DNA from 2 places in the Paraburkholderia sp. J94 genome. Region 1 is predicted to be linked to the other one. Evidence: riboswitches for the same ligand, from Rfam matches in the RefSeq annotation. Region 1 holds a riboswitch; the other holds the start of a gene.
The links. A riboswitch is a leader RNA that binds a small molecule or an ion and turns the genes downstream of it on or off. The one in region 1 is predicted to bind glycine.

Region 2: it holds a riboswitch for glycine, as region 1 does, so the genes downstream of both, gcvT (glycine cleavage system aminomethyltransferase GcvT) here and U4Y88_RS04860 (D-amino acid dehydrogenase) in region 1, are expected to answer to the same signal.

The regions. Positions count from the first base shown of each region.
Region 1 is NZ_CAJMZH010000002.1:340,251-343,733, forward strand. Features, by position in the region: gene U4Y88_RS04850 (MFS transporter) at 1-816, opposite strand, end outside; gene U4Y88_RS04855 (LysR family transcriptional regulator) at 937-1,860, opposite strand; glycine riboswitch at 2,037-2,127, shown strand; gene U4Y88_RS04860 (D-amino acid dehydrogenase) at 2,305-3,483, shown strand, end outside.
Region 2 is NZ_CAJMZH010000014.1:76,960-80,442, reverse strand. Features, by position in the region: gene U4Y88_RS27130 (oxidoreductase) at 1-217, shown strand, start outside; gene U4Y88_RS27125 (hypothetical protein) at 499-858, shown strand; glycine riboswitch at 1,179-1,278, shown strand; glycine riboswitch at 1,335-1,462, shown strand; gene gcvT (glycine cleavage system aminomethyltransferase GcvT) at 1,565-2,683, shown strand; gene gcvH (glycine cleavage system protein GcvH) at 2,755-3,135, shown strand; gene gcvP (aminomethyl-transferring glycine dehydrogenase) at 3,232-3,483, shown strand, end outside.

The DNA.
Region 1 (3,483 bases):
CACGATCACGTACATCGACGACGTCGTGCTCGTCATCAGAAACGTGCCGATTACGAGCGTGCGAGCGTGTTCGCGCATCACCGCGCCCACGCCGTTGCGCGCCGAAGGTTTTGCGCTCGCGTGGGTTTCTTCCAGATGCCTGCGGATATACAGGCCGACCGGCGCGATCAACAGACCGAGCAGGAACGGCAGACGCCAGCCCCACGCTTGCAGCGCCTCGGGCGACAGCGATGCGGACACCGCGACGCCCGCGAGCGCGCCTGCGAGTGCCGCGCCGCCTTGCGTCGCCGCTTGCCAGCTCACGAAAAAGCAGCGGCGCGCCTTGCTGCCCGACTCCATCAGCAACGCGGAAGCCGCGCCGATCTCGCCGCCCGCCGAGAGCCCTTGCAACAGGCGTCCGAGCACCACCATGATCGTTGCGCTCGCACCGATGCTCGCGTAGCTGGGCGTCAGCGCGATCAATGCGGTGCCGGCCGTCATCAGCGCGATGGTCAGCGTGAGCGCCGCCTTGCGTCCGCGCTGATCCGCGAGATTGCCGATGATGACCGCGCCGAGCGGGCGCATCAGAAACCCGGCGCCGAATGTCGCGAACGACAGCAGCAAGGACGTGAGCGCGTTGCCGCCCGGAAAGAACAGCTTGCCGATGGTCACGGCGAAGAAGCTGTACAGCGTGAAGTCGTACATTTCCAGCCCGTTGCCGATCGCGGCGGCAACGATGGCGCGGCGCGTGGGCGCGCGTCGGACGGGTTCGGCCGAATTCAACGTGTGGCTCATGGCGGACACGCCGTCGTTCAGCGCGTGGGGCATTTCGTTCATTGACGTCCTCTTGTCGGAGCGATCGGATAGCGGCGTGCGTCACCGGAAACCAGTGTTTGTTGCCAAAATCCACGCGACAAGTGACGGATTTTCAATCCATTGACGTCTGGTTATAGCGGCTCACGGTTTGAGCGTGTGCGGGCGCGTCGGGTCGTAATCGCGCAACGCGGCGGCGATGGCGTCGTGCAGGCGTTCCGCCGAACCCGGCAACGTATGACGATCGCGCGTCACGAGCGAAATCACGCGTGCGGGCAAGGGCTCGGCGAGTTCGAAAAAGTCCATCGTTTCGCGCATGAAACGGCTGCTCGTGGATTCGGCCGAGAGCAGGATGAGCGTGTCCATCTGCGAACACATCGCCAGCGCGAGCGACATCGACGAGCATTCGATCACGCGCGCGGGCAAGGGCAGGCCGTGATCGGCGAACAGATGCACGAAGGGCGTGCTCGCGTCCGCGAGCGGATCGAGCACGATCCATTCGGCCTCGCGCAAGGCGGCCAGCGAGCGCTCGCCGCTCAGCGGATGCCCCTTGCGCGCCGCCACCAGCGTGGCCATGTTCAGCACGGGCGTGCAGTCGAGCAGGCTGTCGGGCGCCATGCGCTGCGAGCTCAAGGCGAAATCGAGCGTGCCTTCGCGGACCTGTTCGAGCAACTGGTTCGGCCGCATTTCCAGCAGACGCAAACGCGCCTGCGGATAATCGCGCCGGAAGGCCGAAAGACAATCGGCGAGCGGACGCAGCAGCGCGGTCACTGGCGTCACGCCGATGCTGATGTCGCCGACCGCGTTGCCCTTCATCTCCTCCATGTCGTCGCGCGCGCGGCGCACGTTTTCGCTGATGAGCCGCGCATGGCCGACGAGACGCTGCCCCGAAGCGGTCAGCTGAACACCCTTGCTGGAGCGCACGAACAGCGTCGCGCCCACCTGCCCTTCGAGTTCCTTGAGCGCTTTGCTCAATGCCGATTGCGTGACGTGCAGCACGCGCGACGCTTCGAGAATGCTGCCGGTTTCCGCCACGACGGCAAGCGCTCTCAGTTGATGCAGTTTCATATTTGGACAATGGAAGAAGAACGGGAAGGCAGATCGCAGTTTAACCGCAACGCCACGCGGTTTTTTTGGGTTCGCCGCATTCAATCCGGCAAAACCCTCATGCAAAACATCGCAGAGCGAATTTTGAAAAAGCGGTTGCCGTGCGCGCGGTGCGCGGCTAATCTTGACGCGTTCGCACACGCTGCATGGGAGAGATCGTTCGACCGGAACGACGCCGACGGAGCAACCGCCCCGGAAACTCTCAGGCAAAAGGACCACGCAGCCGGAACATCTGGAGAGCGGCGCATCATCGCGATGGCGCCCACCGAAGGGGAGCCACGCGCCCATTCAACGCGCGGGCGAAACTCTCAGGTACATGGACAGATGGGGCATCGGCGCCGGTTGCAATCGGCCGGCGATGCCTAACGCAATCACTGCGCGCAGCGATGCACACTGGACCATGTCATGTCACGAATCGCCGTTATCGGCGCCGGCATTACCGGCGTCACCACCGCCTATGCGCTCGCACGGCGCGGCCATCACGTCACCGTCATCGATCGTCACCGCTACGCCGCGATGGAAACCTCGTTCGCGAACGGCGGCCAGCTTTCCGCGAGCAATGCGGAAGTCTGGAACAGCCGCGCCACCGTGTTCAAGGGCCTGCGCTGGATGCTCAGGCGCGACGCGCCGCTGCTCATGAACCCGCGCCCGAGCTGGCACAAGTACAGCTGGATCGGCGAGTTTCTGCGCCAGATTCCGAATTACCGCAGCAATACGATTGAAACCGTGCGTCTCGCGATTGCCGCGCGCGAACATCTGTTTTCGATTGCGCAACGCGAGTCGATCGAATTCGATCACGAGCAGCGCGGTATTTTGCACTTCTATGCAACGCGAAAGGAATTCGAGTCGGCCACGAAAGTGAATGCGCTGTTGCGCGAAGGCGGACTCGATCGGCGCGCGGTCACGCCGGAGGAAATAGGCGCGATCGAGCCGACGCTGCAAGGCGATTTCCACGGCGGCTTTTTTACCAAATCCGATTCGACTGGCGACATTCATAAGTTCACACGCGGCCTGGCACTGGCGTGCGAACGGCTTGGCGTCGAGTTTCATTACGACACCACGGTGCAGTCGATTGACGATGCGGACAACGCCGGGGTCTCGATCGCCACGGTGCGCGATGCGCTGCCTGCCGTTTCAACGTTCGATCGCGTGGTGATCTGCGCGGGCGTGGGCAGCCGCGCGCTCGCCGCGCAGATCGGCGACCACGTCAACGTGTATCCGGTGAAGGGCTATTCGATTACCGTGTGCCTCGACGATCCGGCGAGCCGCGAGGCCGCGCCGTGGGTCAGCCTGCTCGACGACGCCGCGAAGATCGTCACGAGCCGCCTGGGCGCCGATCGCTTTCGGATTGCGGGCACTGCCGAACTCAACGGCGCGAATCGCGACATCCGCTCGGACCGTATCGAGCCGCTGGTGCGCTGGGCGCGCACGCATTTCCCGTCGATCTCGACGTCGCGCGTGATTCCGTGGGCGGGCTTGCGGCCCATGCTGCCGGGCATGTTGCCCCGAGTCGGCCGAGGCAGGCAGCGCAACGTGTTCTACAACACGGGCCACGGCCATCTGGGCTGGACGCTGTCGGCGGCG
Region 2 (3,483 bases), on a different contig from region 1:
GCATGTCATGGCCGACGACGGCCAGGAGTCCGATCGCGAAGTGCCCAACGCCGCGGGCAATTACGCCGACCTGTACCGCGCGCTCGCTGCCGCGATCCGCGAGGGCAAGCCGTTCCCGGTGAGCCCGCAGGACGCCATCGACGTGATGACGATCGTCGAGCTGGCGATGCAAAGCGCCGAGGAAGGCCGCACGCTCGCTTTCACGCGCGCGGGCTGAATCACAGGCCGAGTCACTGGCCGTACCACAAGCCGAACCCAAAGCTGAATCGCGCGCCGTGTCACCCACGGCCGCGCGGCTTGCAATCCGCCGACGCATCCGAAAGGTCCATACAAACGGTTACAAGTCCGTGCCGCCGCGACGTCATCGCGCGGCGCGCGCGACGCGTTTGCCGACGGACAACGCCGAAAAACAGCGCAACAACACTCCGCAACCTCCGGGTTGCGGGGGACCGGCGCGGTGCGCAAGCCCGCGCCAGGTCGACAACAAGGAGAGTCTCAATGACCCGATTCAACCGTGCCATCCGGCTGGTCTGCGCCACCGCACTCGTTTCGACGCTCGCCGCGTGCGTCGTCAACCAGCAGCCCGCGCCGCGCTCCGGCCCGAATCCGCATGAAGCGGCTGTCGACCGTCTGCACCAGATCGACGGACGCATCGACAACCTCGGCCACCGCATCGACGCGCGCGTGAGCCAGGGCTACTATCCGCCGCCGCAGGGCGCCGCGCTCCATCATCGTCTCGACACGATCCGCGCCGAAGCGCACGACATGGCCACGCAGCACGGTGGCGGCATCTCCGGCGACGAGCAGCACGTGCTCAATCAGGAACTCGATACGGCGGCGCGCGCGATCGGCGAATAAGTCGGCGAATAAGTCCGCGAATAAGTCGGCGAACTCATCGCGATCCCACGGGCCGCCCTGCGCGGCCCGTTTCTTTTGGCGCGGATTCGCGGATCGCGCTCGCGGCGCGCGCGCGGATTTTTCGGGGCCGCATGACGGCGAGCCTTGCGCGACGGCGTTCGGCGCATCGTCCGCGAGCAAGCGCGAGCGGTGTCCGCACGTTCCACACCCGTTCCCCGCCCAAAGCACGCCCCAAGCGCACAGAACGTGGACACAACGCGCCCACAAAGCGCGCCCAATTTTTCCGCATTGACACAGCCCGCCGGCGTCCCGCACAATCGCTGCGCGCGCCGGGAGAGCGCGACGTTCGCGAGTCAGATCCGAACGCCGCCGCCGAAGGGGCAACCCACAAACTCTCAGGCAAAAGGACCGTGCGCGCCGGACCGCTGCTTCGCCTGTTTCGCACCCGCGTGCGAGACGCGCGAGACGGCACTCAGGTCCGCAACTCTGGAGAGCGGCAGTAGAACGGCGGAGGGATCGTAACCCTGGCGTTCAGGCTGCCCACCGAAGGGGCGCGCGTCTTTCCCGACGCAATCTCTCAGGTACCGAGGACAGAGGGGCCATGCAAGAACCGACCACGGGCATCGTGCCTGCGGCGAGTCCTGCATGGCCTTTTTCGTTTTCGCGCGAATTTCGCACGGAAAACCTCGCGACCGCCTGAGGCCTCATGACCGAACTCAAACGCACCCCGCTGAACGACACGCACCGCGCGCTGAACGCCCGCATGGTCGACTTCGGCGGCTGGGACATGCCCGTCAACTACGGCTCGCAGATCGACGAACATCGCGCCGTGCGCACCGACGCCGGCATGTTCGATGTCTCGCACATGTGCGTCGTCGACTTCTCGGGCGCCAAGGCGCGCGACTTCTTCTCGCACGCGCTCGCCAACAACGTCGCCAAGCTGACGACGCCCGGCAAGGCGCTCTACTCCTGCATGCTCAACCCCGAAGGCGGCGTGATCGACGACCTGATCGTCTATTACTTCGCCGAGGACACGTTCCGCACCGTCGTCAACGCGGGCACGGCCGAAAAAGACATCGCCTGGTTCGAGAAGCTCAACGCCGAAGGCGGCTTCGGCCTCACCATCACGCCGCGCCGCGATCTCGCGATCGTCGCCGTGCAAGGTCCGAACGCGCGCGAGAAAATCTGGGCGGTCGCGCCCTCCTCGCGCAGCGCCACCGAAATCCTCAAGCCCTTCAACGCCGCGAAGATCGAAGCCACGCCGTTCGGCGAGCTGATGATCGCGCGCACCGGCTACACGGGCGAGGACGGCTTCGAAGTCGTGCTGCCCGCCGCCGCCGTCTGCGAATTCTGGGACGCGCTGCAACATCAGGGCGTGAAGCCCTGCGGCCTCGGCGCGCGCGACACGCTGCGTCTCGAAGCGGGCATGAACCTCTACGGCCAGGACATGGACGACGCCGTCTCGCCGCTCGACGCGGGCCTCGCCTGGACCGTCGATCTGAAGACGCCGCGCGCGTTCGTCGGCCGCGCCGCGCTCGAAGCGAACGGCACGCGCTCGACCTTCGTCGGCCTGATCCTGCAGAAGGAAAACGGCAAGGCCGGCGGCGTGCTGCGCGCCCACCAGAAAGTGCTGACGCCGCACGGCGACGGCGAGATCACGAGCGGCACCTTCTCGCCGACGATGCAGGAATCGATCGCCTTCGCGCGCGTGCCCGCGGGCGTGCAGCCGGGCGACGTCGTGCAGGTGCAGATCCGTGACAAAGCCCTTCCCGCAAGCGTGGTAAAACTGCCGTTCGTGCGCAACGGCAAGGTGCTGGTCGCCTGATCCGCAAGGATTCCGGCGCGCACGCCCACCCTTTTTCAAGCCATAAAACCGAACCACGCACTGGAGCAACCATGAGCATCCCGGCCGATCTGAAATACACCGAATCGCACGAGTGGATCCGCACCGAAGCCGACGGCACGCTGACCGTCGGCATCACCGATCACGCGCAGGAAGCGCTCGGTGACATCGTCTTCCTCGAACTGCCCGAAGCCGGCCGCGCCGTCACGGCGGGCGACGCCATCGCCGTCATCGAATCGGTCAAGGCCGCCTCGGACATCTACGCGCCGGTGTCGGGCGAGATCGTCGAATCGAACGCCGCGCTCGTCGACGCCCCCGAAGGCGTGAACGGCGCGCCCTACGAATCGTGGCTGTTCAAGATCAAGCCGGCCGCCGACGCCAAGCTCGACGCGCTGATCGACGCCGCCGCCTACGAGAAGGCCATCGGCGCCTAAACCCCGGGACGGCTTTCGTCGAAAGCCCGTCCCAACGCACAGGCGCGGCGGCATCGCGGCACACGCGACGCGCCGCCCGCGCCGGCAGGAAACCTCATGAAGCTCGAACACCCGGATCGTCTGATGAACACCTCGCCCACGGCTCTCTCGCTCGCGGCGCTCGAAGCGCACGACGCCTTCGCCGCCCGCCACATCGGCCCCGACACGGCCGACCAGCAGGCGATGCTCGACGCGCTCGGCTTCGCGTCGCGCGCGGCGCTGATCGACGCGGTGATTCCGGCGAAGATCCGCCGCACCGAAACGCTGCCGCTCGGGCCGTTCTCGCAGCCGCGCTCGGAAGCCGAAGCG